DNA from 4 places in the Priestia sp. TGN 0903 genome. Region 1 is predicted to be linked to each of the others. Evidence: riboswitches for the same ligand, from Rfam matches in the RefSeq annotation. Region 1 holds a riboswitch; each other region holds the start of a gene.
The links. Region 1 has a riboswitch for S-adenosylmethionine ahead of ACRPLY_RS06395 (trans-sulfuration enzyme family protein). Riboswitches for the same ligand answer to the same signal wherever they lie in the genome.
Positions count from the first base shown of each region.

Region 2: linked by a shared signal. The riboswitch ahead of ACRPLY_RS08220 (hypothetical protein) and the one ahead of ACRPLY_RS06395 (trans-sulfuration enzyme family protein) in region 1 are both predicted to bind S-adenosylmethionine.
Region 3: linked by a shared signal. The riboswitch ahead of ACRPLY_RS15075 (bifunctional homocysteine S-methyltransferase/methylenetetrahydrofolate reductase) and the one ahead of ACRPLY_RS06395 (trans-sulfuration enzyme family protein) in region 1 are both predicted to bind S-adenosylmethionine.
Region 4: linked by a shared signal. The riboswitch ahead of ACRPLY_RS15550 (hypothetical protein) and the one ahead of ACRPLY_RS06395 (trans-sulfuration enzyme family protein) in region 1 are both predicted to bind S-adenosylmethionine.

Region 1 is NZ_JBOZGL010000001.1:1,246,214-1,253,471, forward strand. It holds gene putP (sodium/proline symporter PutP) at 1-594, shown strand, start outside; gene ACRPLY_RS06380 (SIMPL domain-containing protein) at 695-1,354, shown strand; gene ACRPLY_RS06385 (hypothetical protein) at 1,417-1,683, shown strand; gene ACRPLY_RS06390 (trans-sulfuration enzyme family protein) at 1,718-2,899, opposite strand; gene ACRPLY_RS06395 (trans-sulfuration enzyme family protein) at 2,883-4,028, opposite strand; SAM riboswitch class I at 4,100-4,217, opposite strand; gene ACRPLY_RS06400 (hypothetical protein) at 4,384-5,046, opposite strand; gene ACRPLY_RS06405 (hypothetical protein) at 5,116-6,207, opposite strand; gene ACRPLY_RS06410 (CotH kinase family protein) at 6,350-7,258, opposite strand, start outside.
Region 2 is NZ_JBOZGL010000002.1:356,387-363,644, reverse strand. It holds gene ACRPLY_RS08235 (GNAT family N-acetyltransferase) at 1-831, opposite strand, end outside; gene alaP (alanine permease AlaP) at 1,072-2,475, opposite strand; gene ACRPLY_RS08225 (DUF1540 domain-containing protein) at 2,791-2,949, opposite strand; gene ACRPLY_RS08220 (hypothetical protein) at 3,050-3,394, opposite strand; SAM riboswitch class I at 3,458-3,559, opposite strand; gene ACRPLY_RS08215 (hypothetical protein) at 3,681-3,977, shown strand; gene ACRPLY_RS08210 (GNAT family N-acetyltransferase) at 3,990-4,436, opposite strand; gene ACRPLY_RS08205 (hypothetical protein) at 4,518-4,958, opposite strand; gene ACRPLY_RS08200 (glycosyltransferase family 2 protein) at 5,066-6,055, opposite strand; gene ACRPLY_RS08195 (DUF6044 family protein) at 6,068-7,258, opposite strand, start outside.
Region 3 is NZ_JBOZGL010000004.1:108,468-115,725, forward strand. It holds gene ribE (riboflavin synthase) at 1-332, opposite strand, end outside; FMN riboswitch at 611-761, opposite strand; gene ACRPLY_RS15070 (YkvI family membrane protein) at 868-1,902, opposite strand; SAM riboswitch class I at 2,235-2,341, shown strand; gene ACRPLY_RS15075 (bifunctional homocysteine S-methyltransferase/methylenetetrahydrofolate reductase) at 2,449-4,287, shown strand; gene metH (methionine synthase) at 4,288-7,258, shown strand, end outside.
Region 4 is NZ_JBOZGL010000004.1:202,468-209,725, forward strand. It holds gene ACRPLY_RS15530 (GNAT family N-acetyltransferase) at 18-464, opposite strand; gene ACRPLY_RS15535 (CotG/ExsB N-terminal domain-containing protein) at 578-949, shown strand; gene ACRPLY_RS15540 (VOC family protein) at 1,110-1,907, shown strand; gene ACRPLY_RS15545 (M20/M25/M40 family metallo-hydrolase) at 1,926-3,539, opposite strand; gene ACRPLY_RS15550 (hypothetical protein) at 4,009-4,251, opposite strand; SAM riboswitch class I at 4,320-4,421, opposite strand; gene ACRPLY_RS15555 (amidohydrolase) at 4,485-5,639, opposite strand; gene ACRPLY_RS15560 (GNAT family N-acetyltransferase) at 5,687-6,193, opposite strand; gene ACRPLY_RS15565 (methyl-accepting chemotaxis protein) at 6,400-7,258, opposite strand, start outside.

The DNA of each region.
Region 1 (7,258 bases):
GATCAAACTGGGATGAAACTTGGGGATCCTGAAACAATCTTTATTAAATTTGCTGATGTTTTATTTAATCCATTAATTACTGGATTTTTATATGCAGCTTTATTGGCAGCGATTATGAGTACTATTTCTTCTCAGCTGCTTGTAACGGCAAGCTCTGTTACAGAAGATTTTTATAAAACATTTTTCCGACGTAAAGCCTCTGACAAAGAGCTTGTAACAGTCGGAAGAGCTGCGGTTTTAGGTGTTGCAATTATTGGTATTTTGCTTTCTTTAAAGCCTAGTGATACGATTTTAGGACTTGTCGGATACGCATGGGCTGGATTTGGTTCTGCATTTGGCCCGGCCATTTTACTAAGTCTTTACTGGAAGCGTATGACTAGATGGGGAGCCCTTGCAGGAATGATTGTAGGTGCAGCTACAGTATTAATTTGGGTAAATACTCCATTGAAAGATGCCCTTTACGAAATGATTCCTGGATTTTTCTTAAGCTTGCTGGCTGTTATTGTAGTAAGTCTGTTAACAAAAAAGCCTTCAGAAGCTGTAGAAGATCAATTTAGAAACATGGAAAGCGTATTAGAACAGCATACAAAATAGTAAAAAAAGTACACAAGTTACGACTTGTGTACTTTTTGCTTTTAATGCAAGCCCTGCAGTCATATATATGTACTAAAGACGGATTAAGGAGGGTTTTTACATGCAACATTCTTATTTCCCTTATGAACCTACACAGCCACTGCGCGCAGATACACAAAATAGAGAAATTAAAGTAACTGGTGAAGGAAGTGCTTCAGCCATTCCAAATGAAATTTCCATGACGATTGGAACGCGCACGGAAAACCGAGACGTTCAAGAAGCCTTAAAAGAAAATTCAGCTGTTTCAAATACTCTGCTGCAAGAGATACAAAAACTTGGAATCAATGACCAGCAAATTGAAACAGCTTCATTCACTATAAATCCTAAATATGATTACAGCGATGGAAAATCGACTCTTACAGGATACGAAGTACAGCATTTGTTTAGAGTAAGAGTACAAGATGTAAAACAAGCTGGCGATGTTTATAACGCTACGTTTTCAAGCGGAGCCAACGTAGCGCAAGATCTTCAATTTCACGTTACAAATGATGATAAATATGAACAAGAAGCGATAAGTAAAGCTTTGCTTAACGCTAAAGAAAAGGCCTTTACCATTGCCAACACGCTGCAGCTCCCTATTAACCAAATCCCCATTTTAATCGAAGAAGGCCCCGTCTATCAGTCATCTGGCTCCTCGCCTAAGTTATTAGCAGCCTCTCCCCCTATCCAAGCTCAGTCCTTGACTGTATCCGCTTCTGTAAAAGTTACGTACACGTATTAATACTTATGATAAACTATAGATTATTATAATGAAGAAACTAATCTAAAGGAGCTCTTTGCACAATGACTTCTGAACATTTACTAGCAGCTTATCAGACCCTATGGTTGAACCGTTCTTTCGCTTCTAAACAAGCCCTGACAAGTGAAGATCAGCTTCACGAAGCCATTCTGAAAGATTTAAAAGATGAAATGACTCATCCACGCGTTCGGCAAACACCGTATGTAAAATATCATCTTGGCATAAAAAGAATTCTAAACAGCAGTCTTTCCTCTGATGAAAAAGTTGCGCTTACGTCCCTATACACAAACCTTTTAGATAGCTGTATATAACAAAAAAAGGACTTCCTTAATGGAAGTCCTTTTTTTATTTAATTAACGCTTTTTCTTCTAAGCTTTGAAAAACAGCGTTAAAGTCTTGCTTCAAATCCTCGAATTCCTCTAGCCCTACTGAAAGGCGAAGAAGTGAATCAGTAATTCCTTTTTCTTCACGTACTTCTTTTGGGATACTTGCATGAGACATTGTTGCAGGATGCGTGAGAATGGATTCAACTGCACCTAGACTAACTCCAATTGAAGCTAATTTGACTCCTTGTAAAATATGTCGTGCTACTTCTTCATCCTGCACTTGGAAAGAAATCATAGCTCCGTATCCATTTGCTTGTTCTGAAATGAGTTTGTGGTCCGGATGACTTTTTAAGCCTGGGTAGTATACACGGCTCACTAGAGATTGTTCTTCAAGCCACTTTGCAAACTGCAGCGCTGTTTTTAACTGCTGATCTAAACGAACTTTTAATGTCTTAATGCCTCGAAGCAGTAAAAAACAATCCTGTGGCCCCAAGATAGCACCAAAAGCATTTTGTACAAACTTTACTTCTTCCGCTAGCTTTTCATCGCTTACTACAACTAAACCGCCAATGACGTCACTGTGGCCGCTGATATATTTTGTAGCACTATGAATGACAATATTTACACCAAGGTCAATCGGCTGCTGTAGATAAGGTGTTAAAAACGTGTTATCCACAATTGTAAGGAGATTGTGCTCCTTCGCCAAACTTGCTACTGCTTTAATATCCGTTACCTGTAAAAATGGATTTGAAGGGCTTTCGATATAAATAGCCTTCGTATCTTTTGTGATAGCTTCTTCTACTTTCTCAACCTTCGTTGTATCAACAAAAGTTGTTTTGATACCAAACTTTGAAAATAGTCGTGTTAATACACGATATGTCCCGCCGTACGTATCGTGTGAAACTAAAATTTCATCTCCTGATTCAAAAATAGATAACACCGATGAAATAGCAGCCATACCTGATGAAAAAGCAAAACCAGCGTATCCATTTTCTAGCTGAGCAATAGTGTTTTCTAAAGCCTCACGCGTTGGGTTTCCTGAACGAGAATAGTCATAGCGGCCGTTGTTCGTCTCATCTTCTTGATTAAATGTAGATACCTGATAAATAGGTACGTTAACCGCTCCAAAATGACCGTCAATTCCTGTATTTGCATGAATTAAGTTCGTACCAAATCTATGTTTATTATTGTTGGTATGCATCAAATGCCTCCTTCAAATCTTTAATTAAATCATCTGCGTGCTCAATTCCAACTGATAATCGAAGTAAACAGTTTGTTACTCCGACACGATTTCGAATTTCCTCCGGAATATCAGCGTGTGTTTGACGAGCTGGGAATGTCATTAAACTTTCCACGCCTCCTAAGCTTTCTGCAAATGTAATAACTTTAACATTTTCTAAAAGTACTGACACGATGTTAGGGTGTGAGACAGCAAAAGAAATCATGCCTCCAAATCCAGTTGCTTGTTTCTTCATGATTTCATAGCCCGGATGTGTTTCAAGACCAGGGTAATACACTTTTTCCACGAGATCATGAGCAGTAAGCCAATTTGCAATTTTCAGTGCGTTTTCGTTATGTTTTTCCATACGAAGCGCTAGCGTCTTAATACCGCGCAATAACAGCCAGCTATCCTGTGGACCTAAGATTGCCCCAGCTGCATTTTGATAAAAACGAATTTTCTCTCCTAAGCTACTACATCGAGCGACTACAAGACCAGCAACTACATCATTATGACCCCCAATGTATTTGCTTGCACTATGTATCACAATATCTGCTCCGAGCTCTAAAGGACGCTGATAGTAAGGGGACATGAATGTATTGTCAACGATAGTAAGCAAATCATGCTGTTTAGCTAACGCAATTGCTTCTGGCAAATCAGTCACGTGCATCATTGGATTTGTAGGTGTTTCAATAAATAGAGCTTTCGTGTTGGGACGAAGCGCATCTTTTACTTGCTCGAGATGGGCTGTGTTGACGTACGAAACAGTAATTCCTTGCTCTGAAAAGATTTCATTTAGTACTCGGTACGTTCCTCCGTATAAATCCTCTGATACAATTAAATGATCTCCGTTTTTAAATAGTGCTAAAACTGCCATTACACCCGCCATTCCTGAAGCGAATGCTACTCCTACTTCGCCTTTTTCTAAAGCAGCAATTGCTTCTTCCAATGCTGTACGAGTAGGGTTTGCCGTACGTGCATAGTCAAATCCCGTACTTTGCCCTAAAGCAGGATGAGCAAATGTTGATGCTTGGTAAATGGGTGTTGTAATAGAACCTGTTGAAGGGTCACGACCTACTCCTGAACGAACTAATAAAGTTTCAATTTTCATCTATTTCTCTCCTTAACTCAAAATAAAAAACACTCTTCACAGATGGAAGAGTGTTCGTTTATACACGATTTCTCTCATCTGTTAGAACAATACTGATGTTCCACAGGAATTAGCACCGTTCAAATGAATGTTTCATTTGATGGTTGCCGGGCATCGCAGGGCCAGTCCCTCCGCCACTCTTGATAAGAGTTCTATATAATTGTTGGTGGTTAACGTTTGTTGTTACTAACTTTAATAAAGATTTTCTTTATTGTCAACATAATTTTCTAAAAAATTTAAATCATCTCATTTGTTTATTCAATATACTTGTCCTGATAAGCACATAAAAAAAGAGACGACACCAAGGTCTCTTTTTCTAAGGCAAGTGCACAGATTTTACGTGAGCTAACTTCCAGTACATACTTTCTCCATTTGCCGTAATTAGTTCAACAATATTATTAGAAACTTCTTTAAGTACGCCAATTTTTTCTGATTGATCCCCTAAATCTAATACGACCAGTTGATTTTCATATTTTTTAAGCTGCTCTTCAAAGTTTCTGACAAAAGGTGCAGAGGCAGGCCTTACTGGGAGCTCTTTGTCACTTAAAGAATAAGGGGTTAACTCATTACTATAAGGGGTAAGCCATTTCAAATGATGTAAAGAAACAAAGACATTTTTATATACTGGAGAATAAAACACAAGATAATCATTCAGCACGCTTGTAATATAGCCATGCAATGATTTTCCTCCTGTTACATAAATTTCAATAAATTTTCCTTTTGCCTGCTGTAAAATATTACGATAAGAAATCCGCTGACTTTCTTCTATTAAGTTCTCTTCTATGGTTCGTAAAGGTGTATAATCTTCTTCTGAAACCTCTCGCAAGCGATGTATGTGTAAAAGAGGAATATACAAATAATCATGTCCATTATATAAAACCATTACATCTAACCCGAGATCAACAAGTTTTCCTATAAACGTTGTTTTCCCTGATATATCGACTTCAACAATTTTATCAATATAATGATTCATACTCATTCTCATTCTCCTCCTTTTTCCTATATGATAGAAAAGGTGCTTTATAAGCACCTTTTACGTTCCAGTTCGTCATGCTTTCCAACGATAATTTTTCGTTTTAATAACTTTTTCACCTGGTGTTGAAGAGCGTGAACCCGTACGGCGTCCTCCCGAGCGATCGTCTGTGCGACCTCCTGTACGTCTTCCGGTACGTCTTCCGGTACGGTCTCCAGTACGGCCATCCGTGCGACCTCCGGTTCTATCTACTGTAGTTGACTCTTGCATAGAATCTTCTTCATTTGTATCTCCATTTTGCTCAGAATTTTCTTCATTTTGCTTGAAAGATCCTTTTGATCCTAAGGCAATGGTTTTTACGTGTCTTGGTTGTAAACGTAAAACTTGATTATTTTGTACAAGAGTAAAGTTTCCACTGCGGCTTTGAACTAATACACCTTCCACAGCCTCTGGGCCTCCACCGTTAATAGCTACCCATCTATGTGAAAACTCTTCAAACAGTTCATTAAAACTTTTCGCTTTGATATAATCAGGTGTTTCTTCAACTAATAATGGATTTTGCGGAACAACAGGTGTATTTTTGCTTACAACTTCACTTACACTCTTTATATGCTCTACATTGATATAAACGACGCCGTCATCTTCTGTTAATAATACGACATACGCAGATTCAAATGAGCCTAATACGTCAAGGATTTTACCCACTTTCTTCTCTGGACCACCTTGATTTATTTGCACCTGCTTATCTTTCATTAATAATAGAGTACCTGCAAATGTGTTAGCTCTGTGAAGTTCTACTTCACTATTAAATCCAGAAAATGTTTGTGCCGAATTAGACTTCGTATCCTCTGTAATGCTTTTAACATGGGCAAGCTGATAATAAATAAATGTATACTGCTGCTGTGGAATAAGCTGAGCCGGCTGATTATTTTGCTGGTTGTTATTTTGATTTGTTTCAAGAGCAAGTGTTAAATAATCTGATTGAACGTCAATTAAATATCCCGTTTTAGATTCAGGCCCCCCGCGATATACAGTCACTACTCTCCCTTTTAGTGGTTTAAAATGGGCAGAGTAGCCCGTGCTTTCAGCTTGTTGAACTTTGCGAGCGCGACTACGATTTGCATTTTGAGTTTGATCTTGATTTTGGTCGTAGTAATAGTTACTCATTGTTTTTCCTCCTTATTGATTATCCTTATTGGTCATTCATACTGTATATATACGTATCATGTACAGCTATTGATTTCCTGCATTTGCCTATTATTAACAAAATCCACTGTTGCCTATAAATTGCCTATAAATCTATCTCTTTTTAAAAAGTCAAAATGTTATTTTTAATATACGCTGTTCGTTCTTTTATAAAAGACAGCATAAATTCGGGTTCTTTATAAAATTGCTCCAAGTTATCTTTTACGTAAGGATCTTTTAATACATAAGGAGCAATATACTCATGCAGTTGATAAATGATTGGTTTCATGTATTCTATCGTAAATTGATTATTTAGAACATTGTTCATTTTTTGAATATATCGTTTTTTAATGCTGTTCACCGCCAGTAAGCGAGCTGTAAGCGTATTAAATCCTTGTGCGCGGACATAGTCTCCTTCCATTACTTTTCCATTTACATCTCTTCCCCAAGTTGCATCATAATCCCATGGAATCAGTTCAAAGCGCCCGCTTTCATGATTTAGATAGAAGGCATAGTTATGGACAAAACCGTCGTAATTCTGCATACAAATAATACCGACTAACCAAGATAAGTAGCGGTCGACGTTCAAGTACTTCTCAATATTCTGTTCGAATTCTGTATTTGTCCACGTATTAAGATTAAATATAAACTTTTCTAATTTTTCCGCATCCCCTTCTCTCACTGCTTTATTTTCATATCCAGATAACAAAGTTGTTTTCGGCCTTTTATCCAAATCGCTCATCAAAGAAAAATTAGCATCTCCGTCCACTGCATAAAATATGGATCCATCCGCTAAATTTCTTTTTTTCAAAAATAGTTCATCTACCGATTCGAGCTGAAGATATATTCCTTCATTTTTCCCATTAATTTTAAGAGTGACAAACTGAGAGTGAGGAGATAAAACGTCTAAAGAGGAGAAAAAATCGAGAGACAATTTGTTGCGCATAAGCGATGGATCTTTGTATTCGGCGTTTAGGTGTATTTCTTTGGCGCGCTGAAATATTTTTGGAGAATAAAATTCAATATAATATGA
Region 2 (7,258 bases), on a different contig from region 1:
CGCCTGAGCTGCTATAGCAAAAAGGTTGCCCTGTCTAGCAGATAGGGAATTGACGCCATACGCCATAACAGGAGGCTCATTTTGAAGCTGAAATCCGTGATTTTCCACAAGTTTCTTTAACGTTTCCTCATGAGAAGACAGGTCAATTCTCAGCTTTTCTTTGTAACTCTTCGCTAGTTCATCAATGACTAGCATTGCTGCTTCAGCGTGTGGAGCAACTACGGGACCAATCACGATATTGCTCGGGGTACGAACCGCTAAACCATAACCCATTATTTTATTTTGTTCGTTTTGTAAGACAACTGCTTTTTCAGCTTGCTGAATTCTACTTTTTAAAAATAGCTTTCTATTATCTCCAAATGCTGCTTCATCAAGCTTTAAAACCTCTTTGAAGTCCCTTCTCGTTAAGGATCGTGTATAAAACCCTGAAGCTTTAAATGCTCTTGGTATGTATTCACTGCTTATATATTTACTTACATAGTCCACGGTTTTGAACCCTGCTTTTTTATATAAGTGCTCACCTTCTTTTGTCGCAATTAAGTAGGCATTCACCTCAGGAGAAAGAATTTGCAAACAGTGCTTCATGAGCTGCCCGGCTAACCCTTGTTTTCGATAATCTTTTCTCACAATTACCATTCCTATAAAAGCTGACTGATTTTCATATAAAACTACTGCTACGCTTGATACAATGTCACCTTTCTCATTTCTATGTCCAAATACGTCTCCAGTTGAAAAAATCGTATGTAAATCCGCTTCGCTATAATCCCATTTTTCCAACTTAGATAGCACTAGCAAACCCTTTATGTCTTTTTCACTAAATCTTTCTATCATTTCTGCCTATTTCCTCCCAACTTTTCGATGCACTGTGTGGCGTTAAAAAACGTAAAACTACCATACTTATCCACTTCCAATTACCATTTAATCATTAATGAATTCTCTAACTAAATAGTACAGAATAAATAGAATATTTTCTACATTATTCATATGTATCAATAATCCCTTCAAAAAAACTAATCATTCGCACATAAACTAATGAAAAAAGACCTCTTTCCAAGAAAGAGGTCTTTTCGTTCATTTCACTAGCTTTTGCTCAGTCCCAGCTGAACCTTGACTTCGTTTATGAAATCCTTTTGCGTAGTACGCGATAATAAGACCGATAAACCATAGTGGTCCGATAATAACTGCAATTCTTGTATCTGGATTGTACGCCATAAGAACAACCACCAGCGCTAGGAACGCAAGTGACACATAAGACGTTAACGGAAATAAAGGCATTTTGTATTTTAACTTTGCCTCTTCACCTTTTTTTAGCGTTTTGCGATACTTAATTTGAGAAAGCAAAATAATTCCCCAAGTCCAAATCGCACCGAATGTTGCAATGCTTGTTACCCACGTAAATACTTTGGCAGGCACAATGTAGTTTAACGCTACTCCGACTAATAACGCACCCGCTGATGCTAAAACAGCTTTTCCAGGTACGCCGCCTTTTGTCAGCTGACCGTATCCTTTTGGAGCTTCTCCGTGCTCTGCTAAGTTAAACAGCATACGGCCTGTACTAAAAATACCGCTGTTACAAGAAGAAAGAGCTGCTGTTAGCACCACAAAGTTAATAATGCCTGCCGCTGCTGGAATCCCGATTTTTTCAAATGTTAATACAAACGGGCTTCCCTGTGAACCAATTTCTTGCCAAGGATAAATCGACATAATGACAAATAATGCACCAACGTAGAAAATAAGAATACGCCAAAAGACCGAATCAATCGCTCTTGCTAGAGATTTTTCTGGATTTTTCACTTCTCCCGCGGTAACGCCGATCATTTCAATTCCTAAATATGCAAACATAACCATTTGCAGCGACAGTAAAATACCTTTGAATCCGTTCGGGAACAGCCCGCCGTTGTCCCATAAGTTTTTAATACCCGTCGCAACGCCGCCGTTGCCGATTCCAAACACAATCATTAATAATCCAACGGCAATCATTAACACAATCGCTAAAATTTTAATAAGTGCAAACCAAAATTCCAGTTCACCATATGCCTTAACAGCTAAGAAGTTAACTGTTGTCATGATGACAAGCGCCGATAACGCCCAAATCCAGTTTGGTACATCCGGATACCAATATCCCATATAAATACCAACGGCTGTAATTTCAGCCATACATGTTACAACCCATAAAAACCAGTAGTTCCAACCTGTTAGATAACCAGCAAGGGGCCCTAAATAGTCGCGCGCGTACTTGCTGAATGAACCTGCAACAGGTTTTTGAATCGCCATTTCTCCAAGTGCTCTCATAATAAAAAACATAATCATTCCGCTAAATCCGTACGCCAATAATATTCCCGGCCCTGCTAATTTAATAGCAGATGCAGATCCAAGAAACAGCCCTACCCCTATGGCTGCTCCTAAGGACATCAGCGTCACATGTCTTTCTTCTAACCCGCGTTTCAATTCTTTCCCCTGAGTTTTCCCCTGCATAAACGTCTCCCCTTTTTCCAATCTGTCAAAACGAGATGAATACAGCTTTTTGTTAGCGCTTTCATATAAATTTATGCTAAAAGTCAGCTAGGCTGTATATTTTTATTCTATCACCTTTCTCTCGTTTTTCTTTTGTCGAAAAACAAAAAAATTATCGTATCATTTTGTTTAAACGCACAATTAGACGTAGACACTGCTTTTTTACTATGTATTTATTATCGCACCTAAGTAATAGTATTTTTTAAAAAATAGAAAAACGCCGACTCAACTCCGTCAGCGCATCGTTCATTTTATGCTTTTTTATAAAACTAGCATTTATCTCGCGGGTTCAAAAGTTTTACAGCCAGGTTCTTCCGTTTCAGAAACATGGTGACTACTTTCAGGACTCACAACGTAAATGGACTCTGCACTGCATTTATTTCCCGATTTCCAATACATGCACTCATTCACTTCACATAATACACCTTGGGCCACTGTTATCCCTCCTTTTTTTGTCTTATCTATTTACTACCCGAAATAGAACGCTTCTAACATTTACATGCAAAAAAACCGCTTGTTTATCAAGCGGATCCTTTTACTGCGTGTGTTCAACATACTGTTTTTTAGCTAAATATAATTCACGACTCAGCGTGATCCGCCGTTCTCTCAAGTTCCTTAATTTAACTTGAAACTGTTCATTAGTTGGCTCTTCTTGAATTAAGCGATACGTAAAAGAAATATCTTCATTTAACTGTTTAAAATCTTCCCATATTTCTTGAACGAGTGCGGATTGTTTGTCTTCAAATGAACGATTTTGCTTCGTTTTTAGCGCGGCTAAAATTTCCTGCTGCCACGTTTCGTCTTTTAGTTCTTTTGCTAACAAGTATAGATCTAAATAATCATCAACGCTTAGCGCCTGTTGTGTATTTTTCAATGTCATCACCTTTTCTATACGAAATGTTTCTTCCTAAGAAGAGGATTTCATCATAGAAAAAGATTCCTCTTCTTATCTGTCAGAGCTAGGCTATGCTGGAATTAGCACCATTCAATAATTGTGGTTGCTGAGGCTTCAAAGGGCCAGTCCCTCCACCTCTCTAGATAAGAATATTTCGTTTTTAAATTATTTCTGACTATTCTAATATGTTTTATATGTTATGTCAATAGCTTTTCAATAAAAAGAAAAAAGAAGTAAAATATGGTATGCTTTCATAAAGGATGGTGAGCACATGAAACGATATATGTTATCTGCTTTTTTGGGAAGCTTGCTGCTGCTTCTCAGCATTGCTTTTTCATCTACTTTCCATATTGCAATTGTCAAAACAACCGGAAGCATTGGAGGGATTATTTTAGCAGCAGCGGCTTTGATTATGAACGCACTTGAAGATCCCCCCTCCTCAGATCATACAGGTAGAGGAGCTGTTGAAGTACTAGATAAAGGCGCTGTTTGGGCTACTTATTTACTTTTACTTTCATTACCGAACCTCATCGCATGTATAACATCTTATGTTTTATGGACTCGCTGACATTCACCAACATTACGGACGTTTTGCCACCTGTAGGCTCATTGATATTTGTTTATCTACAAATCCAAGTTCACGGTACACATGCTGTGCAAAATTCCCAGCATGAACGCTGAGTCTGATTTCAGGGTATCCTTTGATAGACAATTCATCAATTGCTTTTTGCATTAACGGCTTGGCTAGACCTTGCCCGCGGTATTCTGGTAAAACATATAACTCGTAGATAAAGCCAATTTCTGCTTTTGAAAAGAAGTCGGCAGATGGACCGACAAAAACCCAGCCTGCAAGTTTATTTTCTTGTCTAGATACTAAATAATAACACCCTTTTTCAAGGGCATTATCAATTAGTTCATTTACGCGTTCAGTTGACGGTTGAAACTGATGCGTTGTTCCTTCAAACAGCGCATCAGCAGATTTCGTCCGAATTTCCTGTATTTCTTCTTCAGTAGCTTTTGCAATCATCACAATCTCTCCTTTCGTGTTCGTTTTCCACATACAGAGATAAATTCCTGCAAAAAAAAGTCTTCGCCTAAGCGAAGACTTTTATTTAAATTCAAAATGTTCTTGATGGTTGCCTTGTTCATCCGTCCAGTTAATCATGATGTCTAAGCCTGCCGCTTTTCCAGGAACAGCAAAATTGGCATAGCGAAAACGCTGACCGCTTTTGCTTAAGTTAGACCTTTCAATAGGAGAAAACAAGCTGTATTTCGCCTTATTTTTTCCTTCGTGCCGAAAAGCTTGGACCTGCACACGCTCTACGTCTTTTCCAATGTTTTCAACGGTTAATCCATATGTATGATAGACGTTATTTTTCCACTTTAGCTGATTATCTCCCGTCATGCTCGCTTTTGTCAGTTCGACCGACCATTGTTCAGATGATTTCTTCATTGGAAGTTTCTCAATCGAAAGAGCGCTGACATGAATGGTTGCAAAAGCAAGCCAAACAAAACAAAAAGTGCTGACTGTATAAAGTAGTCTTTTCATAGATTTTGATCTCCTTAGAAATTTTAGTAGTAGCATCTCCTATTACCTTAAAAATTATGATAAACACTTTAACAAAAAAGCCTCTCCATTCAGGAGAAGCTTCTTAATTAATGCATCAGCAAATCTTTTTGTGTGTCTAACGAGTGTTTTGTATATAAATCTCTTTCAATCGCATATTTAGGACGCTGTTTCACTTCGTTGAAAATCTTGCCAATGTATTCTCCGACAAGACCTATTCCCATTAGCTGCAGGCCGCCTACAAGCCAAATTGATAAAATAAGAGACGTCCAGCCAATTTGCGTATGATCTAAATATTTTTGAATCAGCGCATAAATGCCAAACAAAATACTAAAGAGAAACGAAGCTCCTCCAAGCAGCGTCAGTAAGCGTATAGGTGCTACGCTAAAAGACGTAATCCCGTCAAATGCAAAAGCGAGCATTTTCTTTAGCGGATATTTTGACTCACCCGCCGTCCGTTCTTTGCGGTCATATGTGACTTCCGTGGAGCGAAATCCTACTAATGGTACAAGGCCCCGCAAAAAGACGTTTCCTTCTTTATATTTCATGAGTTCACCAAGAGCACGTTTGCTCATAAGGCGAAAATCAGCGTGATTTTGAACGAGCTGAATTCCTAGCTTGTTCATAAAACGATAAAACCCTACTGCCGTGGTTCGTTTGAAAAATGTATCGGTTTCTCTGCTGTCTCGAACGCCATATACAACTTCATACCCAAGCCAATATTTCTCTACAAAAGTACGAATGACGCTGATATCATCTTGCAAATCCGCGTCAATGGAAATGACGCAGTCAGATTGCTTATGAGCTGCTTCTAGTCCTGCAAGCAAAGCATTTTGATGTCCTACATTTCGCGCTAACTTTAACCCTTTTACAAACAAATTGCTGCAGCTTTCTTTTTCAATAAGCGACCACGTGCTGTCTTTACTTCCATCGTCTACAAATAAAATAGTGCTTTCACTTGATACAAGTCGTTCATTAATCAGTTCTTTTACTACAGTAGTTAATTGAAAAGACGTCTCTGTGAATACTTCTTCTTCGTTGTAGCATGGAACCACGATCGTTAAAATAGGTCTGTTCATGTTATTGCCCCCTTACTTTGCTTCATATACATACACTTTCCAAGCGGACTGTTTATCGTTAAATGCTTTTAAAAAGTGCAAACCGTCGCTTTCAGCATTTTCAATTGGCACAGCTGAAAAAATATAGCGACCGCCCATTTTTTTAAATTGGCTGATATTAAGCTGCAAATGACGAATTTTTTTCGTTGAGTCTTTTCGGTAATCATATTTTTTACCTAGCTCGCTAACAAACACATAGCAGCGATTGCCCCAGTGATCATAGTAGCTTTCTAGTTTTTTATTTTTATCAAGCTCTTTGGCAATAATTTTGCGAAACTCATGTTTATATGTTAACGGATAGAAGTTGTTATACGTATCTAGCGTATAAAAGCCGTTATACTGAGCAATTGATGGATGAAGCCCTATGCTCGCTACGCGATAAGATGATTTAGGTTTTCCAATATATCTGCTTATTTCATCAAACTGATGCACAGCATAAAATTCTTTGACTGAAGGCTCGTGATTGTAGCGATAGTAAAGTTCAGGATTTGCTATAAATAACACAAGCAGCTGTAAAATCAAACATACCCACACAAACTTTTTCCACGCCTTGCTCCTTTTCCATAAAACATAGCTGCCAACGGCAAACATCAAATAAATAATGAGCGGGCGTAAAAAGTGAAATCTAGCAAAGTTGAACGTATTAAAAAGCTGATATTTTTCTTTTAGCGGCTCCCAACCTTTATAAAACCAAAACGCATACCAAATCGACAGTAGTAGATTAAGAATAAATAACTGCAAAAACGTTTTGTCAAGCTTTTCCTTGCGATTTCGAGCAACAAACCACAATACGACAAAAGAAAGCGGTAAAATGACAAAAGTATGAAGCGTCATTACATGCGTATGCCCGAGCGTATAGTTCTTCAAAGCAAGGCGAACGGAATGTCCAAAGCTTAGAGTAGAGCTTAAAAATTCATTTCGACTCGTCGGGGCCTCCGGAAATAAAAGCGAATCAACAAGTCGGTATTCAATGAGCAGAAAGACAGCAGTCATCGCTGCAATACTGCTTAAAAAAGGAATATTCCACGCTCGTTTTTTTACTACGTCTCTTAGCCATAGCAGCCCCATCGCTGCTAAAAAGAAGAAAAACCCGAGCACAAAGCTCGCGTAAAACGGGAGCAGTAAAAGTGTAAGCCATTCCTTCCACGTTCCTTCGCGGTTTCG
Region 3 (7,258 bases), on a different contig from region 1:
TTGCTTACAATGGTTCCAATTCCATCAACGTGTCCGCTGACGAAATGCCCTCCAAACCGGCCATTTGCAGCCATCGCCCGTTCTAAGTTAACACGTGATCCAACGGTTAGAAGCTGCAGGGTACTTGCTTTAATCGTCTCCGGCATGACGTCGACCGTAAATTCATTTTGAGAGTAAGCCGTTACGGTTAAACAAACGCCGTTAACTGAAATACTGTCCCCTAAGTTCACATCTTCTAACACGGTCTTCGCATCAATCGTAAGAACAATTGCTTCTGTAGCCTTTTGAATCCGTTTTATTTTTCCAATTTCTTCAATAATACCTGTGAACATTTTCTTCACCTGCTTTGGCGCTATTCCAACTTCTTATGCCGTTTTGAAATAGCAGCTGCTTTTTTTTCATATTTATCTTTCCCCCAACCACTGAAAATAAAAAAGCCCCTTGAACAAATGTCCAAGGGGTCGGCTGAGCTGAATCAGTTTTATCTATGCAAAATTCCGCTAATTGTATACGAAATAAACAGTTATGTTTTGTGTACAAAAACAAGGGTAGCTTTAAAAAAGGCAAACCTGTCCCTTATTAATACAACACAAAAAAACAACTGTGCTTCCTGATCCTTCTCCCATCCAGACTTTTACTGTCGGCTCTAGATTTTAACTAGATCCACCGCTAACATACATCGTATGAAAACGGGTCACGGGCTTAAAAGCATATGCTTTATCACCGCCGGTTGGGACTTACACCCGACCCCGAAGGATAATATATTCGACTGCTAGAGTCTTATTTGTTTTACATTATAGCAAAGTAAAATCGACTTGTCACATCATTTAACTTCGTTTTTCACATCTGTTCTGCAAAATCCAGCTTTTAGCTTATTTTTTCTTTTTTAATACATAGCATCCATACAAAAGCTAGTCCAATATAGCCAAATATCGGATACAAAAACTCAAGAAGCTGAGCATATCCAAATTGCCCGATAATAAAGCATGCCAAGATAATAAACGCAAAAGCTTGTTTGTCATTCAGGGGAAGAAATGATTGAAGCTGTTTAGCGATTCCAAATACATTTCCAATCAATGTAGTAAAAATCTCACCTAACACAACTACCGTAAATAAAACATTCACCCACGCTGAGATATTTTTAACAACGGCACTCATCGGAATATCAAGTTGAAATGAATAAGGCAAATTGGAAAGGGCAAGATGAGTAGAAACAAGCATAAACGTAAGTACACATCCTCCTATTACGGCCCCTTTTTTGATCACGCTCTTATCTTTCACGGAGCTTCCTAATGGAACTAAAACGGCCTGAGCCAAAGCTAGATTTAGGGAAATATATAAAAAGGGACTAACCGCCCACTTCCACTGTGTGACGAGCGTTAAGTCTGGCTTCGTTTGAATCAGTGAGAAATAGCTGACATTTGGCACAAAGATGATAAAAGCAAATGAAAGCATCATCGGCACAACAAGAGAATTAACCATTAAAATACCGTTAATTCCTCTTGCGATAAATATATAAGTTAAAACAATTGTACAAATCATCCCAACAGGAGGCCACAGCCCGAACTGTTCTTTTCCTATTGCCCCCGTACTCGCTAGCATGACTGAAGTTACTCCAAATAAAATGACGATCATTACACCGTTTACCGCTTTTCCAAGTACATCACCAAATAAATATGTATTAAGCTGCTGATAAGAAGAAGCCCCAATTGCGTGCGAAAGCAGCATCATTTTCGAACCTAGCCAAATAAAAAACAAGCCGCTGACCAAAATTCCAACCATTCCAAGTTCCCCGTACTGTGTAAAAAATTGAACAATTTCCTTGCCTGTTGCAAAACCGGCTCCTACAACGGTGCCTACATACGTAGCAGCAACCTGCAGCGTGAGTTTCCACCTTTTCATGCCCATCACCCTTCTACCCTTCATAGTTCACTATATGTAGAAACGGTTAAAAAAAGACGAGCCTTTTATATGTAAATCCTCGCCTCACCCGGTGCTGTTCCTTTTTCGTTTTTTTATTTCCTTCTTGTTTTTTTCATGAAAACCCTTTATCCCTTAACATAACGGCAGTTTTCAAACAAAATATACGGATATTTTCCCTTTAGCTTTTAAATTTTCCTCAATATTTGCTGGAAATTCACAATTTACTGTTGTATAATTTCTAAAAATCAGATAAATTATTAAATAAGTATTCTTTCTATTTAAAAAAATATGTTTCAATTATATACAATTGATTCTTATCATGAGAGGTGGAGGGACTGGCCCTTTGAAACCTCAGCAACCAGTCGTTAGAGACATGGTGCTAAATCCAGCAAGCAATTTATTGCTTGGAAGATAAGAAGGCGAAAAAAGTCTTCTTCTTAAGAAGACTTTTTCTATTTTATCGGCATATTGCATAAAACGAATCACTCGTGAAATAGAAGCGGAACAATTTAAGGAGGTTTTGACATGGGGTTACTTGAAGATTTAAAGTCTAAAATTTTAATTGGGGATGGTGCCACTGGTACCCTCCTTTACTCACACGGTATTGACAGCTGTTTTGAAGAACTAAACATCACCAAACCAGAAGAGGTTTCTCGTATTCACAGAGCCTATGTAGAAGCTGGTGCAAACGTTATTCAAACAAATACGTACGCTGCTAATTATCAAAAACTTGCCCGTTATGGATTAGAAGATTCAGTCAAAGACATCAATGTTGCTGGTGTAAAATTAGCGAAACAAGCTGCAAAAGATCAGGCTTACGTGGTTGGTACACTCGGCGGAATTCGTTCTTTCCAAAAAAATGCTATTAGTTTAGAAGAGGTTAAGCGAAGCATTCGTGAACAAATGTTTTGGCTTTTAAATGAAGGCGTGGATGGCCTTTTATTTGAAACATACTATGATTTCGAAGAATTAAAGACCGTTCTTACACTAGCAAGAAAAGAAACGGATAAGCCTATTATTACTCACGTTTCCCTGCATGATATTGGCGTACTGCAAGATGGGCGTCCTTTAGCAGATGCATTAAAAGAATTAGAAGACTTAGGAGCAGACGTTGTCGGGCTAAACTGCCGTTTAGGTCCTTATCATATGATTCAGTCTCTTGAAGAAGTACCGCTTCCTGATCGTGCTTTCTTATCTGCTTACCCTAATGCCAGCCTTCCGGCGTATGTGGAAGGCAAGCTGGAATATGAAACGAATGAAGACTACTTTGTAGAAAGCGCGCGTTTATTCCGCGAACAAGGGGTTCGCTTAATCGGAGGATGCTGCGGTACAACACCAGCTCACGTACGCGCCATGTCGTCTGCCTTAAAAGACCTGCCTCCGATTACAAGCAAAGTCGTTAAAATGAGACCAGCCGTTACGGTTCAAGAGCGTGAGCAGCAGGATAAACCTCATATGCACGAAATTGTGAAGAAGCGCCGCTCGGTTATCGTCGAGCTGGATCCGCCTAAACAGCTTGGTCCGACGAAATTTTTAGAAGGCGCAAAAGCACTTGATAAAGTCGGCGTAGATGCTATTACATTAGCTGATAATTCTCTTGCCTCACCTCGCATCAGCAACTTGGCAATGGCAACACTGATGCAACAAGAAACAAAAGCACGACCGCTTATTCATATTACCTGTCGCGACCGAAATTTAATTGGACTTCAATCTCATTTAATGGGACTTCATACGCTAGGAATGAATCAAGTGCTTGCAATTACCGGTGATCCGTCAAAAGTTGGCGATTTCCCTGGCGCCACTTCGGTCTATGATTTATCTTCATTTGACTTGATTAGTTTAATCGCTCAGTTTAATGAAGGACTATCTTATTCCGGCAAACCGCTTGGTCAAAAAACCAATTTTTCCATTGCAGCTGCCTTTAACCCAAACGTGCGTCACTTAGACCGAGCCGTTCAGCGCTTGGAAAAGAAAATCGACTGCGGGGCTCACTATTTCATTACTCAGCCTCTCTATTCAACTAAGCAAATTGAAGAGGTATATGAAGCAACCAAACATTTAACAACACCGGTATACATCGGGATCATGCCGTTAACAAGCGCAAGAAATGCTCGATTTATTCACCATGAAGTACCTGGAATTAAATTATCAGAAGATATTCTAGAACGTATGGACGCAACGGGAAATGACCGGATTCGCGGTGAAGTCGAAGGCCTTGCGATTGCAAAAAACTTAATTGATACAGCATATGAGCTATTTGACGGTATTTACTTAATTACGCCGTTTATGCGCTATGAAATGACCGAAATTCTAACACGCTATATTCATGACAAGCAACTCGTTACATCAGAAAGGAAGATATAAATGAGCTCACTTATCGAACAACAACTAAAGAAGCGAATACTCGTCATCGATGGAGCAATGGGAACGATGATTCAAGATGCTGATTTAACCGCTGAAGATTTTGGCGGCGAAGAATATGAAGGCTGCAACGAATATTTGACCCGAACAGCGCCTCATGTGATTCAGCGCATTCATGAAGAGTACTTTGCAGCGGGTGCTGACATCATTGAAACCAATACGTTTGGCTCAACATCTACCGTACTTGATGAATATGATTTAGGCCACTTGGCGTATGAATTGAATATCGAAGCTGTGAAGCTTGCTTGTGCAGCTCGCGATAAATATTCAACTCCCGAATGGCCTAGGTTCGTAGCTGGAGCTATCGGTCCTACCACTAAAACTCTCTCTGTTACGGGAGGTATTACATTCCCTGAGTTAGTAGAATCGTACGAAGAGCAAGCTCGGGGTTTGTTAGACGGCGGCGTTGACTTACTTCTAGTCGAAACCTGTCAAGACATGCTGAACGTAAAAGCTGCGTTTTTAGGCATTACAGCGGCGTTTGAAAAACTGAAAATAGAAGTTCCAATTATGATTTCAGGAACGATTGAGCCAATGGGAACAACTCTCGCTGGTCAAGATATCGAATCTTTTTACTTATCACTGGAACACATGAAGCCTCTTTCAGTCGGACTTAACTGCGCGACAGGTCCTGAATTTATGACGGATCATATTCGCTCTCTTTCAGACCTAGCCACTTCAGCTGTTAGCTGTTATCCAAACGCTGGACTTCCGGATGAAGAAGGCAATTATCATGAGTCCCCTGAGCTGCTGGCTCAAAAAATTAAAGGATTTGCTGATAAAGGCTGGCTGAACTTTGTAGGCGGATGCTGTGGTACAACGCCTGCTCATATTAAAGCACTTGCTGAAGCAGTAAAAGAGGTTGCGCCTCGTTCGCTTGATCGCTCCGAGCATAATCATGCTGTAACCGGTATTGAACCGCTTGTATATGACGATTCTATGCGCCCTCTTTTTGTGGGAGAACGTACGAATGTAATCGGTTCTCGCAAGTTCAAGCGTCTGATTGCGGAAGGGAAAATTGAAGAAGCATCTGAAATTGCGCGTGCTCAAGTTAAAAATGGTGCTCACGTTATTGATATTTGCTTAGCAGATCCAGACCGTGAAGAAATGGAAGACATGGAGGAATTTATTCAAGAAGTTGTAAAAAAAGTGAAGGTTCCTCTTGTAATCGATTCAACTGACGAGAAAGTTATTGAAAAAGCTTTAACGTACTCGCAAGGTAAGGTCATTATCAACTCCATTAACTTAGAAGATGGTGAAGAGCGTTTTGATGCAATCTTGCCGCTAGTAAAAAAATTCGGTGCAGCTCTGGTTGTCGGTACAATCGATGAAACAGGCATGGCCGTTACTGCAGAAAGAAAAGTAGAGATTGCTAAACGCTCACATGATTTGCTTGTTAAAAAACATGGCTTTAATCCAAAAGATATTATTTTTGACCCTCTTGTGTTTCCTGTAGGGACTGGTGATGAACAATATATTGGTTCTGCTGAAGAAACAGTTAAGGGAATTAAAATGATTAAAGAAGCCCTGCCTGATTGCCTGACCATTCTTGGCGTAAGTAACGTGTCATTCGGTCTTCCTCCAGTCGGACGTGAAGTACTAAATGCGGTTTACCTTTATCACTGTACGCAGGCTGGACTCGATTATGCCATTGTTAATACAGAAAAATTAGAGCGCTATGCTTCTATTCCAGAAGCTGAAATTGAGCTTGCTAATGCGTTATTATTTAACACAACTGATGAAACGCTAAGCACGTTTACAGACTTTTATCGTGATAAAAAGAAAGAAGCAAAAGTAGAAATTTCTACGTTAACACTTGAAGAACGATTGGCAATGTATATTGTCGAAGGTACAAAAGAAGGATTGCTTCCTGATTTAGAACAGGCTTTAGCTCAATATGATGATCCGTTAGATATTATTAACGGACCGCTTATGAAGGGGATGGCGGAAGTCGGACGTTTGTTTAATGACAACCAGCTGATTGTAGCAGAAGTGCTTCAAAGTGCGGAAGTTATGAAAGCATCCGTTGCCTTTTTAGAACCTCATATGGAAGCAACTGAAAATGATTCTGGAAAAGGAAAAGTGATTCTTGCAACGGTTAAAGGCGACGTGCACGATATCGGTAAAAACTTAGTAGACATCATTTTAAGCAACAATGGTTTTAAAGTCATTGATTTAGGAATTAAAGTAACGCCGCAGCAGCTGATTGAAGCAGTAAAAGACGAAAAGCCAGACATCATTGGCCTGTCAGGTCTTTTAGTAAAATCTGCTCAGCAAATGGTTTTAACTGCACAAGATTTAACGCAATCAAGCATTGATGTTCCAATTATGGTAGGAGGCGCTGCCCTTTCCCGTAAATTTACTGACTTTAAAATTGCCCCGGAATATGAAGGTGCCGTCCTCTACGCCAAAGATGCGATGGACGGATTAGCGTTAGCAAATAAGCTGCAGAACAAAGAAGAAGTTATTCAGCTTTTAGCAGATTTAAAAACGCGTCAAGAAAAGAAAGTAACGGTTCGAGAACGCCAGCCTCAAACCGCTCAAGCAGCTACGGCTGTTTTAGAAAGATCCGCCATTTCAACGGATGTTCCTGTTTTTGTACCGGCTGATTTAAAGCGCCACGTTGTCAAACACTACGATTTGGCACAGGTTCTTCCGTATATTAACTGGCAGATGCTTTTAGGCCATCACTTAGGACTAAAAGGAAAAGTGAATAAGCTGCTTGCTGAAAAAGACGAGCGTGCTGTTCAATTAAAAGAAACCGTTGATGACCTTCTCGAACTGGCACTAAAAGAAAACTTAATTAAACCAGCGGTTATTTATCAGTTCTTCCCTGCTCAAGCAGACGGAAATGATTTAATTATTTATGATCCTGCTGATGAAAAAACAGAAATTGAACGCTTTACCTTCCCTC
Region 4 (7,258 bases), on a different contig from region 1:
ATTAATCTAGCTATGTCTCAATCTCTTTTCATCGTTACTAACACAAGATTATCCGCAGCTGCAGTGTGTTTTATAATTGAAAACCGATGAGCTTCGTATAGCTTAATCGCAGGTGTATTTTTTTCGGCTGTGGAAACCATACACTCACATTCTGAATATCTTTGAAGTACATATGTTAAAAGACGGCTTCCGATTCCTTTTCGAAAGTAACGAGGACGCACAACAAGGCGGCAAATCGTTAATCGCTCATTTTCTTTTTCAAACGACAGCACGCCTGCTAGCTTACCTTCAATTATTTCTCCGATAAACACTTCCTTGCTTTTCATAACACCTTCTTTGCTTTCTGTAAGCTGAGGAATATCTGAAAAGCTAATGAGCCTTGCTTCTTCTTGATAAGCTTCTACTTGCACAGCTACTATTTGAAGAGCGATATCCACTCTTTGATGTTCGAGGATTTGAAGCATGAAAACCACTCCATTTCTTTCACAAATTTAGACAAATTCCATGTTTTCACTATATCCAAACACCTTCCTTGTACATATTGTATTATGTACCGAATTAGCCAGGAGGTGTTTATATGCATATCACTGCTGAAAGAATTAGAGAAGCAACAGAAGCACTTGCTTCTACTGAGCTTGAAACATTTATGTACCAAGAGCCAACTGCTCTTCACAGACGCTCTCGTCGTCGTTCTACTCGTCGTTCTACTCGCCGCACTACTCGCCGTTCTACTCGCCGCACTACTCGCCGCACTACTCGTCGCACTACTCGCCGCACTACTCGTCGCACTACTCGCCGTTCTACTCGTCGCACTACTCGCCGTTCTACTCGCTGCACTACTCGCCGTTCTAGCCGTCGCCGCTGTCGCTGCGGTTCACCTTGCTGCTCATATCCATGGTTTAATAAATCATTTGGCTGCTGCTTTAAAGGGCATGGCTGCCGTCGCTAACTAACTCTAAAGCAAGCCGAGTCTAAAACATACGCGGCTTGCTTTTTTTAACGATTTCTGTTTTTTATTTTATTTTACATAATTATTCGTTTCATTCTTCTTGAAGGAGAAAACAAAGTATAATAATAGGAAAGACTCTCTCTTAAAAGGAGGACTATCCATGCGCCTATCTTTTGATCACCTTGTTCATTTTTCACCTGATCCTATTAAAGCTCAGAAAGAACTAAACGAATACGGAATCAACGTTATTAAAGGCGGTACCCATGAAAAATGGGGCACTTTTAACACGTTGGCTTATTTTCACCTGAGCTATATTGAGTGGCTTGGGCTTACAGATATCGCATTAGCTCAAACAGTTACAGATAATGACCTTATTCAGCAGCTTGTTAACGAACATACGCCGTTTGGTCATTTTGGGCGATTTGCCCTTCGTACAGATGATATGGATTTGCTCATAACCGAGCTGAAAGACAAGGGCTACACTGTAAAAGGCCCTGTAGCGGGGTCTCGTCAAACTAATGATGGAGAAAGACTTCAATGGCAAATGTGTTTTATTGAAGATGACCATGATGCCCTCCCTTTTCCTTTCTTTATTGAGTGGGGTGAACCAGAAGAAAAACGCAAGCCAAAGCTAGCTGCTCTTTCTTCCCATCAAGCCGGTCAGCTGCAGCTAAAAAACATTTACTGTGCTGTACATAACCTTGAAGAATCCATCAGCAAATGGACAAAACTGCTGGACGTTCAGGCTGGCGAAAGCTACAAAGACTCTTTCCTTGATGCACGTTGTCAAAAACTATATGTCAATGAAGGAAACCTTATTTTTTGCAGCGGAACACAAGGTGTTGTCCATGATACATTAAAAAAAGTTGGAGAGCGTCCATTTTTGGTTGAATTGGATCACGCTCTAACATCGCAACAAATTACCGTACAAGGAGCTTCTTTTAAATTCAACAAATAAACATCCGCGGGCGGATGTTTATTTCTGTGCTTCTTTTATAGCTTGATAAATGAAGTGAGGCAAAATCTCAAAGGAATACTGAACGTCTAATCTTTCGGTCCATTGATGCGCATCTCTTCCCAGCGGTCCAATGTTCAGCACCGGCATCTTCAGCTCCTCTAGCTCTTCTAGCGGGATATGATATCCTTTATTCCATAGAGGCATATTGGCTACTAACGTGTTAAATGTATGAAGCGGGTGCTGCAGGCTGGCATAGCTTAAATCCGAAATTCCGCCAAAATAACTTTGTTCAACTAGCTCCACTTGGAATTGCTCTTTGGCAGCTGCCTGTACGTTTGACAAAATCCTTTGTACAAAGAGATCATCATGTGAACAAACGGCCGGGTAAAAAGGCGGCGTAAAAAATAAGACTATCATCGGAGCTGCTTCTTTACATAAACCAGCTAAAGAGTTTACTAATTTAATGGTTTTATTTCTGTCATCATCTTCTTGTGCCAAAAGTGCCGCTTCCATTTCTTGCACATATTTTTCACCGTGCTGTTTGACTGCATGAGTATAAAGTTCTTCATACGTCCATACGTTCACGTCAAGGGATGAACCCTCCATTCCCACAGCGTACTGCCGAGCAGCTTTATTATAATGTTTTTTTACATTCAAAGCCGCTTTGTCAGCCGATTTCAACAGCAGATCTGTTACTTCTTTAAGAGAGCGGTTTAACATAAATAAATTAAATAATACAACGGCAGAGTGCGGAACTTGAACGGAATACTCTTCTTTTAAATCTTTTTGTATCAGCACCGTAGGAGGTGGACTCGTTTCATCTCTTACTTTTTCGCAAAAATCAACGTTTAGTTCTATTTCTGTTGTTAAATAAGAAGCTAGTAAATTAGCATTCAAACCAGCTAGCGGTTCCCCTACATGAGTTTCTTTTCCATAACACAAAAAGCTTGGCATGATCTTGCCAATCGATCCTGAGTACACATAGTTCGTTTGATCACCAGGATAGCGGCTGAACACTGGTTCTGCATTTAGCATGAGAGAAAAATCCAGCTGATGTTTGCACGCAAGTTCTAAAAGAACAGGCACTGCTTTTCTCATTCCGAGCGAATTTACTTCTTCATCCGGTACCGACAGAAGCAGGATGTTTCCGTCAAACTCTCCGTTGCATGCTCGTTCAATCATACTGATATGCAGAGCAATACCTGCTTTCATGTCCATCGTTCCTCGGCCAAAAAGCCAGTCTCCTTTTATCATATCTTTTTGTACGTGCGCCGGAACTTGTTCCATATCATTATAAAAAGTACTCGTTAACGTATCAGCGTGAAAAGCATCCTTTTTCCACTGTCCATAATCTTGTACATCCACTACGTCGTAATGACTGACTAATACAACTGTTTTATTCGTATTTTTTCCTTCAACAAAAGCTGTGACAATCGATCGCCCGTCTCCTGTTGAATGAAGCTCAACTTGCTCGTTTTTTTGAAAGTAAGGCAGCTTCAATAAATACGACGCTATCGATTCAGCCATTTCCACTTCTGCCATCGTTCCTGTCACGCTAGGTATAGAAACCAATTCGCTTACAAGCTTCTTTAACTGTTCTTTTGTTTGATACAAAGATGTTTTGTTCGACATACCCTTCATCTCTTTCCTTTTTCTAAATTTTCCATCAAACAAAACGATTCGTCAATCCCTTTGACAGAGACCCTTTCATTCTATCCCTATGTATCATAGTATGCGCTTCCTTGACGCACATGATAAAAAAAGAGTGCGCGGCTAGGGCTAGCACCGCACACTCTTTTTTTTACTTTTCGTCATCTTCTAAAAAGTCTAGGATACGATCAATAAGCTGTTCGCTTCCTGCATCGTTTCCATGTTCAAGAGACATTTCCATTTCAATGCTCCTTTCATAAAATATTCTTGTTTTATAACATACCACAATTCATTTCGAATGTAACCTTTAATTTGTGTAAAAATTTCGACAATTTATGATTAATTTTAAAACCTAGTGAGTAATGATTATACCCACCAGATTCTTCAATTGTCAAAAAACATGCTTTCTATTTAAAAACACTAAAAAAATAGAGGCGCGAGCAAACTTCTTCTATAAAAGACAGCCTACTCGCTCAAGCTTGGAACAGCATGATGAATAAATTTCTAGTTCATTTGCTTTTTGTACATCTTTAATATCTATGCCTACAGCATATGTACGAACATGGTTTTCGACCACAATTTCATAAAATGTTTCTAATTCACGATAAGCTACTTGATAATGCTTTCCTAATAATTTTACGGCTTCCTTTAATGCTTTCTCTCCTGTATGTGCTGCAACTGCTGTATGACTCATAAAACCCTCTCCTTTTAGAAAAATAAAAAAAACTCATTTTGCTTTGATGCAAAATGAGTTTTTCACCCGTTTTATCACCCAAAGCACATGCTTTGCTGGTAGGAGCACCTTACATTCGTAGGTTGCTGTGGAGTCAAAGAGCCAGATCTCTCGTCCACTCGTGATAACTTTTTTAATTTAAAATTTATTTTATCAAACAATTCCATCCGCGTAAATAGAAAAATAAAAATATTTTAATTTTTTTGGTAATGGAATGAATTCAAAAAGTCAAAGCTTAGATTAGCAAAATAAGAAGCTGCTACAAGTAATGCCTCTTCATTTAATGAAAAAGAAGGATGGTGCCATTCATATTCTCCAGCCGTACCCATCCATACAAAAAATCCTGGTACACGCTGCTGATATACGGCAAAATCTTCTCCTCCAGGCGATTGTTCAGCTTCTACGACTTGATAACTAAGATTCTCTGCAGCGTTAATAACCAATTTTTCCAGCGTATCATCATTGTTTACTACAGGAAGATACGGATACCATTTAACGTCTACTGAAGCCCCGAAAGCTGCTCCAATCCCTTCAGCAGATCGTTTCATAAGAGCCGGTATTTTTTCTCTCGCTTCTTCTTGAAAGGTACGCACCGTTCCTTCAAGCGTTACTTTGTCAGGAATGACGTTCCACGAGCTCCCTCCGTGGATTTGAGTTATGCTGACAACAACATTTTGAAATGGGCTGAGATTACGGCTGACAATGGTTTGTAAACTAGTAACAATTTGACCAGCAACAGCAATCGGATCTACTGTTTTTTCTGGAATACCTGCGTGACCGCCTACTCCTTTGACGTCAATTTCAAAACGATCAACGCTTGCCATTAAAGGTCCCGATTTGACACCAATGGTTCCTACAGGAAGATTCGGTTTGTTATGCATCCCAAATATCGCTTCTACTCCTTCGAGCACACCTTTTTCAACGAGCATTTTTGCCCCAGAAGCCGTTTCTTCGGCCGGTTGAAAGATAAATCGAACCGTACCGCAAAGCTCCTGCTGACGCTCTTTGAGAAGAATGGCTGCTCCGATTATAGAAGCCGTATGAAAATCATGGCCGCATGCGTGCATAACACCGTTCACTTCAGAAGCAAATGGCAGATTGGTTTTTTCTTCAATTGGCAGCGCATCAATATCAGCTCGAATAGCGATAGTAGGTCCCGGCTTTCCTCCCACAATTTCCGCTACTGCTCCCACGTCTAAATGGAATGCATCCGCTATAGAAATATCGTAGTGCTTTAACCACTTTTTAATACGTTTAGTTGTTTCATATTCTTTCATTGAAAGCTCTGGAAACCGGTGCAGCTCACGGCGTATGTCTATTAGCGTATTTAGTAGTAATTGATCTGTCATATTTATCACTCTTTCACATTTCTTAATTTAGACCACTTCTCTATCTTTTACGACAAAGAGTGTACCTCATTGAATTTTTTATAAAGAAATACGGTCGTATAGCTTTCTGCAAGGTGCTTTTCTTTAGCTTGAACATATCCTTTTCGTTCATACATCTCAACTAACCAAGGATGTTCTTTTGCTGTTCCTAAAGACACACCTGGCGATTTAAACGTATTTTTTATTACCTCTTCCTCTACTAGATGAAGCAGCTTAGATCCAACGCCTTTCCTGGCAAACGACGGGTCCACTGCAAACCACCAAAAGTGTGGAACAGCAAACGGACCTGGATGTTCTCCCCAAGGCATTCGTATAGATACAGTGGCAGCGATTCTTTTATCTTCTTCGTATACATAGCAAAGGTTTTGAGAAATATTTTTCTTAACGAGGGCAAGATCAGCAGTAGCTGCTAAGAAAGGAATGCCTAGCTCTCGAATAGGCTTATATGCTTGTAGAGTTAAGTTCAATAAGTTATCCGCGTCGTCATTTGTTGCCAAACGGAATTCATTTTTCATCTCTTTGTCTCCTTATATAGTACTTAAATATTTTATTTAACTTATAAGTTTACTAAGAATTAAAAAAGACAGACTGCCGCCTTGCGTACTCACTATACAACTGCTTTGATAACGTGTCAATTCTATTTATCGTTTTCTATAAAAGATATAAATAAAACGAATACACGCAGAAAACTGCGCGTATTACGTACATATCAAGATAGACTTCAGGACTCACTTACCGTAGCTTTTAAATTAGCTGCCAACATCACAAGTTCTTCTATAGATGCTAACTCCTCTTGTGAAGCCGCAGCTACTTCTTCAGCGTAAGCAGCTGCTTGTTTAGCAACCTCCGAAAGGGTCATGACGGACTCCATTACTTTGAACGAATACCCATCAATCTCTCCTGTTGCTTTTGTCATTTTGTTCATTTGTTCTTGAGCGGCAAAGACATCTTCCATAATTGTCGAAAACTGTTGCGTTACATCTTCGACAGTGGCAATACCAAGCGTGACTTCTTCCGTATTCACTTCCATGTTTTGATAAGCCCGCTTTGCCTGTACTTCAATTTCTTTTAACAAATGACTGATTTGTATAGCGGACGTTTTAGATTCTTCCGCTAGCTTACGTACTTCCCCTGCCACTACAGCAAAACCTTTTCCATGTTCTCCAGCCCTTGCAGCTTCAATAGCAGCATTAAGTGCAAGAAGATTTGTTTGTTCAGCAATTCTTGTAATCGTATTAATAATGCGGCCAATCTCTGCGGAACGATCTTCGAGTCCCTTTACTTCACTGGTCGATATCTTAACGGTTTCATAGATTTTATTCATTTGATTCGTCACATCTTTCACCGCAACATTTCCGGTAGAAGCATGTTCAGAGGCTCTGTTCATCGATTGTTGTACCTTTGAAGAATGATCAGTCATTTTCTGAAGCAGCTTGGCCATATCCACCATAGCTTGCTCGGTTTCAACCACACTTAGCAACTGCTTATCAGAACCCGCAGCAATTTCTTGAATAGACATCGTAACTTCTGTCACAGCTGTTTTTGTTTCCTTCATGCTTACAAGCAATTGCTCTGAGGAA